One region of the Priestia sp. 40 genome, then DNA from elsewhere that is predicted to be linked to it. Evidence: riboswitches for the same ligand, from Rfam matches in the RefSeq annotation. Region 1 holds a riboswitch; each other region holds the start of a gene.
The links. A riboswitch is a leader RNA that binds a small molecule or an ion and turns the genes downstream of it on or off. The one in region 1 is predicted to bind S-adenosylmethionine.
Positions count from the first base shown of each region.

Region 2: another riboswitch for S-adenosylmethionine. It lies ahead of mtnW (2,3-diketo-5-methylthiopentyl-1-phosphate enolase); the one in region 1 lies ahead of ACO1DI_RS24595 (Na+/H+ antiporter NhaC family protein).
Region 3: another riboswitch for S-adenosylmethionine. It lies ahead of ACO1DI_RS09665 (methionine ABC transporter ATP-binding protein); the one in region 1 lies ahead of ACO1DI_RS24595 (Na+/H+ antiporter NhaC family protein).

Region 1 covers NZ_JBMPZA010000024.1:29,175-32,451, reverse strand. The annotation lists gene ACO1DI_RS24595 (Na+/H+ antiporter NhaC family protein) at 27-1,337, opposite strand; SAM riboswitch class I at 1,423-1,529, opposite strand; gene ACO1DI_RS24590 (ABC transporter permease) at 1,631-2,398, opposite strand; gene ACO1DI_RS24585 (ABC transporter ATP-binding protein) at 2,391-3,277, opposite strand, start outside.
Region 2 covers NZ_JBMPZA010000017.1:308,728-312,004, reverse strand. The annotation lists gene ACO1DI_RS21320 (carbon-nitrogen family hydrolase) at 1-184, opposite strand, end outside; gene ACO1DI_RS21315 (pyridoxal phosphate-dependent aminotransferase) at 296-1,468, shown strand; SAM riboswitch class I at 1,599-1,705, shown strand; gene mtnW (2,3-diketo-5-methylthiopentyl-1-phosphate enolase) at 1,785-3,029, shown strand; gene ACO1DI_RS21305 (2-hydroxy-3-keto-5-methylthiopentenyl-1-phosphate phosphatase) at 3,026-3,277, shown strand, end outside.
Region 3 covers NZ_JBMPZA010000005.1:1,641,877-1,645,153, forward strand. The annotation lists gene ACO1DI_RS09655 (MetQ/NlpA family ABC transporter substrate-binding protein) at 1-16, opposite strand, end outside; gene ACO1DI_RS09660 (methionine ABC transporter permease) at 34-702, opposite strand; gene ACO1DI_RS09665 (methionine ABC transporter ATP-binding protein) at 695-1,720, opposite strand; SAM riboswitch class I at 1,852-1,959, opposite strand; gene ACO1DI_RS09670 (thioredoxin family protein) at 2,140-2,439, opposite strand; gene ACO1DI_RS09675 (toprim domain-containing protein) at 2,454-2,804, opposite strand; gene ACO1DI_RS09680 (YusG family protein) at 2,986-3,231, opposite strand.

The DNA.
Region 1 (3,277 bases):
AATACTTTCGTTCCAGCCTCTTTAGATTAAGCAGCCTCTTTAGATGATTTTGATTTTTTATTTAAACGTGGAAAGCCAATTACAATCGCAATGATACCGCAAACCGCTGTTAACATTGGATAGAATGTAAATGGAATAATCTCAATCGGTGAAACTTTAGCAAATCCTGCTGCTAGAAGCATTTGTGCACCGTAAGGGATAAGCCCTTGAACGCTGCATGAAAACAAGTCGAGCAGACTGGCTGATTTACGATTATCAATTGAATACTTATCAGAGATTTCTTTCGCTAACGGACCTGCTGTAATAATTGAAATCGTGTTATTAGCCGTGGCTAAATTAGTTAAACTTACCAATCCAGCGATACTGAATTCTCCGCCTTTTTTTGTTTGAATGCGTCGTGTTAATAAGTTCAATAAGAACTGAATACCGCCGTTATAGCGAATGAGTTCAACCATTCCGCCAATTAAAAGAGATAAAATAATTAATTCCGACATTCCGCCAATACCTTCTGTCACAGTTTTAGCAAGAGAAGAAAGCGTGTAGCTTCCGTCAGCTAATCCAATCACGCCGGCTAATACAATTCCTCCGGTTAAAATGCTTAATACGTTTGCACCAAATATGGCAGCAACTAGTACGCCGACATAAGGCAAGATTTTAAACCAGCTAAAATCTTTAATTTCTACTGATGATGTATTGCCTAGCGTCATTACAAGTAATAAAACTACCGTAACAATCGCTGCAGGAAGTACGATAAAAAAGTTTACTTTTAATTTATCTGACATATTTGTTTTTTGCGTACGAACTGCTGCAATGGTCGTATCAGAGATTACGGATAAATTATCTCCAAACATTGCACCACCAACAACGGCAGCAATTGCCAATGTAATGGATACATGCGCCTGCTCACTGATTCCTACAGCGATAGGCCCTAATGCAGCGATTGTTCCCATTGACGTTCCCATCGAAATTGAAATGAATGCGCCAATAACAAAGATTCCGACTACCACTAAGCTTTGCGGAAGAACAGACAGAGCTAAGTTTACCGTTGAATCGACAGCTCCCATGCCTTTAGCGACTTGAGAAAAAGCACCTGCTAAAATAAAAATAAGTACCATAATAATGATATCAGGATGCCCTGCTCCTTTAGCAAATCGTTCCACTTTTACATTAAGTGAATCTTTGCGGTTCATAGCCAGCGCCACAATGGCTGCAATGATAATGGCTACTAATACAGGCAGCTTATAAAAATCTCCCGTTATGATTCCTGATCCGACAAACAGGACTAAAAAGACGCCCAGCGGTAACAGCGCCCAGCCGTTTCCTTTTTGTTGTTCCATTCTTAACACCTCTTGTTTACGTAATAAAAAAAGACCTCTTCTTATTGATAAGAAGAGGTCTCTTATTTGTATCATAAGATTACCCTTCTCATCTTCCAAACGAAACATCGTCTGCTGGATTTGGCACCGCACTGCGTACAGCCAGTTGCCGAGACATCATAGGGCCAGTCCCTCCGTCTCTCTTGATAAGAAGTTTGTAGTTGTTTTAAAAATAGTCTTTCACTACTGTAATCTCTTTTTATTTAATTGTCAAATGCTATTTTAGAAAAATATATAGTGTGAAAATTCCCACATCAATTAGCTACGTCTCGTTTTAAAAACGCCACCCAAGCTACGCCCATGAAGAAGACAAAGTGTGCAACTAAGATGAAGATTGAAAATGGAATTGTCATGCCGTCAAACATCGTCTTCATTCCGTCCATATACTGCACAAAGTTTGTGTTGGCGAACAGTAAAAATTTCCCCCACCATAAACCAAACTGTGATACTATCCCAGTTACTGCTTTCGCCCCGATACTTACGACAATAGCTAGACTTGAAGCAAGCGCACTGTTTCTAAATAAAGACGACAGCATGAATGCGAACGTCATCATCATAAACGTTTCCATATACGCACTGTCATACGTAAGCGTAATGTTTTTAAGCAGCTGTGCATCTCCTTCTAGACTGGTAAATCCAAAGAACAATGCTCCCCATACAAACGAAAAAAGTAAATAGCTCAGTAAGTAATACAAGCTAATTAAAATGAGCGTTATGTACTTGGACGTTAAAATCGTTGAGCGTCTAGCTGGACGAATTAAAAGAAGCTTAATGGTACCTGCTTCAAACTCTTTTGCAACCATTGACCCTCCAACAGCAAGCGCGAAAAATTGAACGAGAATCAGCATACCTGAACTAAATGACAGGAAGTTCAAAATGTTGTCTTCTGTTCCTGCACTGTTTGCTACTTTTTTCATTAAAAGAGCCATACAAAGAGTTAAAATGCCGATTGTAATAAACGTGATTTTTGTACTTCTTTTGTGAAACCATTTCATGTGTTCATTTTGAATTAGCTTAAGCATGGTGCTCTCCTTCCGTAACGGACATAAACGAATCTTCAAGCGTCTCATACACAGGGGTAATTCGGTAGACTAAAATATCGCTGTCCACTAATTTTTTATTCACAGCTGGAATTTGTTCTTTCATAATCACTACGTCAATACTATCGGATTTTATTGTTACTTGGAATTCTTGAGATAAAAGATCCGCTGCTTTTTGCGCGTCAGATACTTCAAATTCTACATACATCCCTTGATCTTGACGATTTGGAGATAGATCTTGAATAGCTTTTAACTCGCCGTTTTGAATAATACCAACGCGGTCACATAGTGCTTCTACCTCTTTTAATAAGTGGCTCGCGATTAAAATTGAAATTCCTTCTTCCCTGCAAAGCGTTTGTAAATATGTACGAAATTCTCTCATTCCCGCTGGGTCTAGACCGTTTGTTGGCTCGTCTAGTAAAAGCAATGCAGGTTTATGTAAAATAGCTTGAGCTACTCCTAAACGCTGTCTCATCCCAAGAGAATACGTCTTCACTTTTGCATGAATGCTGTTTTCAAGTTTTACTAGCGCAATGACTTCATCCAAGCGTTCTAATGTGATGCCTTCATGCATATTAGCAAAGTGTTTTAAATTTTGATAGCCCGTCAGATAATCATAGAACTCAGGGTTTTCAATAATCGCTCCAATTGATTTCATAGCTGATGTAAACTGTTCCTTTAAAGGAAAGCCGTTAACGGTAATCGTTCCCTCTGTTTCTTTAATGAGTCCTACGACGGTACGAATTAGCGTTGTCTTTCCAGAGCCATTCGGACCAAGCAACCCGAAAATCTCACCGCGCTCAACCGATAAGGATACATCATGCAAAATGGTTTTCTTCCCAATTACTTTACTGACATGAT
Region 2 (3,277 bases), on a different contig from region 1:
CTTCATCATCTGCAATTTCGTCTAGTCGCGTCAAATCATAAGCTGTATCCCATAGCTCAGGAAGCACCAGGATATCAGGTTTTTCTTGCAGCGCTTCTGTCATTTTTTGTTGAATATATTTTCGGTTTTTAGTTGGGTTTCCAAACGCAATATCAAGTTGCAAACACGTAATTTTTACACTCACTTTATCATCCGTCCTTTTTTAGTAGTTGAAAAAAATGACTTTACAAGTTGAGTATTACAATATATTATTTGTGACTAGAATTTCAAGAATTTTTTGAGAAGGTGTGCGATGATGAAACAATTTGAGCAATCGGAACTATTGAAAAGTTTACCAAAACAATTTTTTGCATCACTTGTAGGCAAGGTAGGAAAAGTAATGGCCCAAGGGCACGACGTTATTAACTTAGGGCAGGGAAATCCTGATCAGCCTACTCCTTCACATATTGTAGAAACACTGCAAAAAGCAAGTGCTAATCCTATGCATCATAAATATTCTCCATTTCGGGGGCATCAGTTTTTGAAAGAGGCCGTTGCGACTTTTTATAAGCGAGAATACGGGGTTGATGTGGATCCCGAAAAAGAAGTAGCTATTTTGTTTGGCGGGAAGGGTGGACTTGTTGAAATCCCGCAGTGCTTATTAAACCCTGGAGATACAGTGCTGGTTCCGGATCCTGGATATCCTGATTACTGGTCTGGAGTAGAGCTTGCAAAAGCCAAGATGGAAGTGATGCCGCTCACGGCTGAAAATCATTTTCTACCCGTATACGAAGAGATAAGTGAAAGTGCTAAAGAACAGGCAAAGCTCATGTTTTTAAACTATCCGAATAATCCTACTGGTGCAGTGGCAACGGCAGAATTTTTTGAAAACACCGTGGCGTTTGCTGCCAAGCACGATATTTGTGTGGTACACGACTTTGCCTACGGAGCAATTGGATTTGATGGTAAAAAGCCAATCAGCTTTTTACAGACTCCTGGTGCAAAAGAGACGGGAATTGAAATTTATACTCTTTCTAAAACGTATAACATGGCGGGATGGCGAGTTGGATTTGCTGTAGGAAATGAAAGTGTAGTAGAAGCTATTAATCTTCTTCAAGATCATATGTATGTCAGTCTCTTTGGGGCGATTCAAGAGGCAGCCGCCGCAGCTCTGTTAGAATCTCAACAATGTGTGAATGATTTAGTTAAGCGCTATGAATCTAGACGCAATACATTTATTCAAGGGCTTCAAGAAATTGGTTGGAACGTTACAACTCCAGCGGGCTCCTTTTTTGCATGGCTAAAAGTTCCTGGAGGATATACTTCTGAACAATTTTCAGATTTACTTCTTGAAAAAGCCCACGTTGTAGTGGCACCTGGAGTAGGATTCGGAACATATGGTGAAGGCTATGTGCGCGTAGGACTGCTGACGGATGAAGAGCGCATGAGAGAAGCTGTATCTCGAATAAAAAAATTAAATTTATTTTAAAAACGCATTGACAATCCTTTTTGAGTTGGCTTAATATGTAAGAAGTTAACGAGATTAATAACCGATAAATCCTAGCGGTATTTTTTATTTAGTATATAATCTACGAATTCAATTTAAATAAATAGCAACTTTCTTATTAAGAGTAGGTGGAGGGACTAGCCCGATGAAGCCCGGCAACCGACTTAACGCATGTTAAGCACGGTGCTAATTCTTGCAGCAGCAGCTGAGAGATAAGAAGAGCAACGAAAGCCTCTTCTTAATCACAGAAGAGGTTTTTTTATTAACGATATTAAACAGCAAGGGAGTTTTTAGCATAATGAGTGAAATCGTTGCAAGCTACTTACTACATGACAATAAAGGAAATTTTCATAAAAAAGCGGAAGGAATCGCTTTAGGACTAACCATCGGCTCATGGACAGATCTGCCGCTTTTAGATCAGCAGCAGCTTCAAAAGCATAAAGGGCGCGTCGTATCCGTAACTGAGCTTCAAGATTGCGAACGTGTTAACGGATACTTAGGCGGAGAGGTTAAGCAGGCTATTGTCAAAATTGCTTATCCAACTGCCAATTTTTCAAGAGATTTACCGGCTATTTTAGTTACGGTTTTCGGAAAACTATCACTTGATGGAAAAGTGAAATTATTAGACTTGGATTTTCCTGATGAATTATTAGCTGAATTCCCAGGACCGCGCTTTGGAATAGAAGGTATCCGAGAGAAACTAGGCGTTTATGACCGTCCGCTTGTGATGAGTATTTTTAAAGGCGTGATTGGAAGAGATATGACGTACTTAACAACTCAGCTGCGTGAGCAAGCGCTTGGCGGAGTGGATTTGGTTAAAGACGACGAGATTTTGTTTGATAATGAACGAACACCTTTTGAAGCTCGCGTTACAGAAGGGAAAAAAGTACTGAATGAAGTATACGAAAAAACGGGACACCGCACGCTGTATGCTGTTAATTTAACGGGACGAACGTTTGAATTAAAAGAAAAAGCGAGAAAAGCAGCTGAGCTAGGAGCCGATGCTCTTTTATTCAACGTATTTGCTTACGGATTAGACGTACTGCAGGCACTTCGAGAAGATGATGAAATTAACTTGCCGATTATGGCTCACCCAGCTGTTAGCGGAGCGCTTACGCCATCAGAGTTTTACGGTTTTTCAAATTCATTACTTCTTGGAAAGCTATTACGCTTAGCCGGAGCAGATTTTTCGCTATTTCCATCACCATACGGAAGCGTAGCGCTTTCTCTTGAAGACACGACAGGCATTGCCTACGAATTAACGCGTCCTGTGTACAAATATAAGCAGACTTTCCCGGTTCCTTCAGCAGGAATTCATCCTGGAATGGTACCGCAGCTTGTGAAGGACTTTGGAATCGACAGCATTATTAATGCAGGAGGCGGAGTTCACGGTCATCCAGACGGCGCTATCGGAGGAGGAAAAGCATTCCGTGCGGCGATAGATGCAGCACTCTCTCATCAAACACTAGCCGAAAAAGCTGAAGAATCAAAAGAGTTGCAAAAAGCTTTGCAACTATGGGGAACAGTAGAGGTGAAAGCATGACATCGTTAAAAATCTTTTGTGACTTTGATGGAACAATCACAAATAGCGATAACATTATTGCTATTATGAAACAATTTGCTCCTCCGGAGTGGGAAAGTATTAAAGACGACGTGCTAGCACAGCGCGTTTCTATTCAAGAAGGAGTAGGGCAAATGTTTGCCTTACTCCCCGTGGAATTAAAGGAAGATATTATTTCTTATATTTTAAGGACGTCTGCTATTCGAGATGGATTTGATGATTTTATTGCC
Region 3 (3,277 bases), on a different contig from region 1:
AAAGCCATTTCTTCATAATAAATAGTCCTCCCTTTATCTTTTATCAATTTTTGCAGTAATCGCATCTCCAATAAGTTGGATAATAAATACAATAATCAAAATTAAGATCGTAGCGGCTAGCGTTACGTCATTATGACTGCGCTGGAATCCTTCTAAATATGCAAGGTTTCCAAGACCTCCAGCTCCAATCACACCCGCCATTGCCGTATAACCGACTAACGCAATGGTTGTTACTGTCAAACCGGAAATCAAAGCTGGCAGCGATTCAGGTAACAGCACTTTAAAGATAATAGTGCTTGTTGTGGCTCCCATTGATTTAGCAGCTTCAATAACACCTTTATCAATTTCACGCAGACCAATTTCTACAAGACGCGCATAGAATGGTGCTGCTCCAACAATTAAAGCCGGTAACGCTGCGTTAGCGCCTAAAATACTTCCTACCAACGCTTTGGTAAATGGAATCAGTAAAACAATTAAAATAATGAATGGAATGGAACGAAAAATATTTACAACTGCTGACACAATGGCATATAAAGGTTTGTTTTGCCAAAGCTGTCCTTTGGACGTTAAAAATAAAAGCAACCCCAATAAAATACCTAGAACAAACGTGGCTATAACTGAAATAGCCGTCATATATAGTGTTTCATTTGTCGCTTGAATAAAATCATCTAAAATAACGTTTGGAAATAGTTTCTCAAGCATTCGTCATTACCTCCACTTCTACCTGCTGCTCATGAATGTATGCAATGACTTTTTCAACTTCTGTTAATTCTCCGTCTAAATGAACGAACAACGTCCCGTATGAACCTGTTTGTGTATGAGAAATCTTTCCTTGCAAAATATTAATCGTTACATCAAACTGTTTTAAAATCGTTGTAATGAGCGGTTGCTCTGCTTTTCCGCCAACAAACGTCAGCTGAATAATTTGCCCGCTTGGATACAGCTCTTTTACTTGTTCAATCGTTTCAAACGTTTCCTCTGGTTCAGAAATCTGTTGAACGAATCGTTTTGTAATCGGCTGCTTAGGTTTTCTGAATACTTCTAGCACTTGTCCTTCTTCTACTACTGCCCCATTTTCCATAACGGCTACTCGATGACAAATTTTACGAATGACGTGCATTTCATGAGTAATCAATACAATGGTTAACCCAAGCTTTTCATTAATATCTACTAACAGATCTAAAATGGAATCTGTCGTTTGGGGATCAAGCGCTGATGTTGCTTCATCACAAAGCAATACTTTTGGATTGTTCGCTAGCGCTCGAGCAATCCCAACACGCTGCTTTTGTCCGCCGCTAAGCTGTGATGGATAAGCATCTTCACGCCCTTCAAGCCCGACCAGCTTAATAAGTTCGTCTACTCGTTTCATTCTTTTTTCTTTTGAAATCCCTGCTATTTCTAACGGAAAGGCAATATTTTCTCGTACCGTACGTGACCACAAGATATTAAAGTGCTGAAATACCATACTAATTTCTTGTCTAGCTTTTCTGAGTTTTCCGCCTTTAATTTTTCCAATATCATTACCTGCTACTTCGACCGTTCCTGTCGTTGGTGTTTCTAATCCGTTTAGCAAGCGAATCAAAGAACTTTTCCCCGCTCCGCTATAACCAATAATTCCGTAAATTTCACCTTGGTTAACGGTTAGATTCACATTATCAACAGCTGTTACTCGACCGCTTTTAGCCTGATAAATTTTTGTAACGTCTGTTAATGTAATCATATTTCTTCACCTTCTTTAGTAAAAACTTGATTATGTTAGGTTGCCCTATAGAATGAAAAAGCCGTAAAACATTTTTCCCCATCAAAAAAGCCTCTCTGCGCATGACAGAAAGGCTCGATATTTAATCCTTTCTCTCATCTTTCAAAGCGCATAGCTTTGCAGGAATTGGCACCATTTCAGTTAGTCTGACGGTTGCCGGGTTTCACAGGGCTCAGTCCCTCCACCTCTCTTGATAAGAGTTCGCAACAATTATTTTGTTTTTGGGAAATATTCATTCATTTATGAACATTCATGAGTGTGATTTTAGCATGTGTCAGATAGGCTGTCAACAGATTTTACCCTTGGGATAATATCCCAAGATTTCAACAGCCCCAACGGTTCGCTCTCTTTCCATTTCTTCATTTTAAACAAACGTTTGATTATCGAAGTTCTTCAAGCACGTGCTCGATGGAATGAAACGCATAAAGTTTTTTTATCATTTCGCCATTTTTCACTTCAATCAAACAAGGTACACTTTCAATGGAAAATAACTCTGCTTTTGAAGGCATATAATTTAAATTGCTCATTCCGATGGTTACATCCGGCAGCATCGCTTCTGCCACGGTTAACATTTTTTTTGCCAGCTGACACGTTCCGCAAAAAGGCGTATGGAAAAAGATAAAGGCTCTTTCTCCTTCTTTTAACTGATCATCAAGCTGTTTTTCGCTCCATTCTTGCATGTTGCTCATTCCTTTTATGTTAAAAATTCTGCATTAACATCGATATTGGCACTCAGTAATACTGTTGCTATGTGATGTCTAGGGGCGGCAGCAACTTCTCGGTACATTTTATCAATATATAAATGCTCTGCTTCCGGAAGCTCTCGTTTAAATTGTTTTCTCAGCTTATTCCCTGAATCATCAGAGTCAACGAGTATGTATACCTCTTTGTTAAACGTACAGTCAATAATTTCATCCAGCTTTGATAAACTAATCGTACCGTTTGTACAAATAATTTCAATTGGTTCTCGAATGATATCTTGAATACGCTTTTTATCTGATTTTCCTTCGACAATAATTACTTTTTCAATTTCAATTAGCCCCATTTTCATCACCCGTAATCGTCAGTTGTATAGTAACATCATTTCTTTATGCTATACAATATTCGTTAATGTATCACAGTTCACCTGTTTTTTAAAAGAAATTTGCAAGAAAGAACTCTTTTAAAAGGCAGTTTAGGCCATATTATTTCCATAAAACAAGAAAAACAGCGGCAGTTGCCACTGTTTAGCACCATCCTGCTTCTTCGTCGCAGTCTGTATATTTTTGCGTTTCACCTTGTTTTTGTACGTCCGCATATTGATAGAACTTATTATTTTCTTGCGAATATCCTTCTTCAAAGCGGTATTCATTGCCGCTTGTCCCATAACTAACTTCACCAATTGGCTGCTTATCAACATATAATTTCATACCGCCGTCATGAAATTTAGCTGTAACGCGATCTGTAACGTCCATTTTTTGTTTTTCAAACATAAAAAGACACTCCTTTAGCTTGTTTACTAATAGAGTGTCCAGTCAA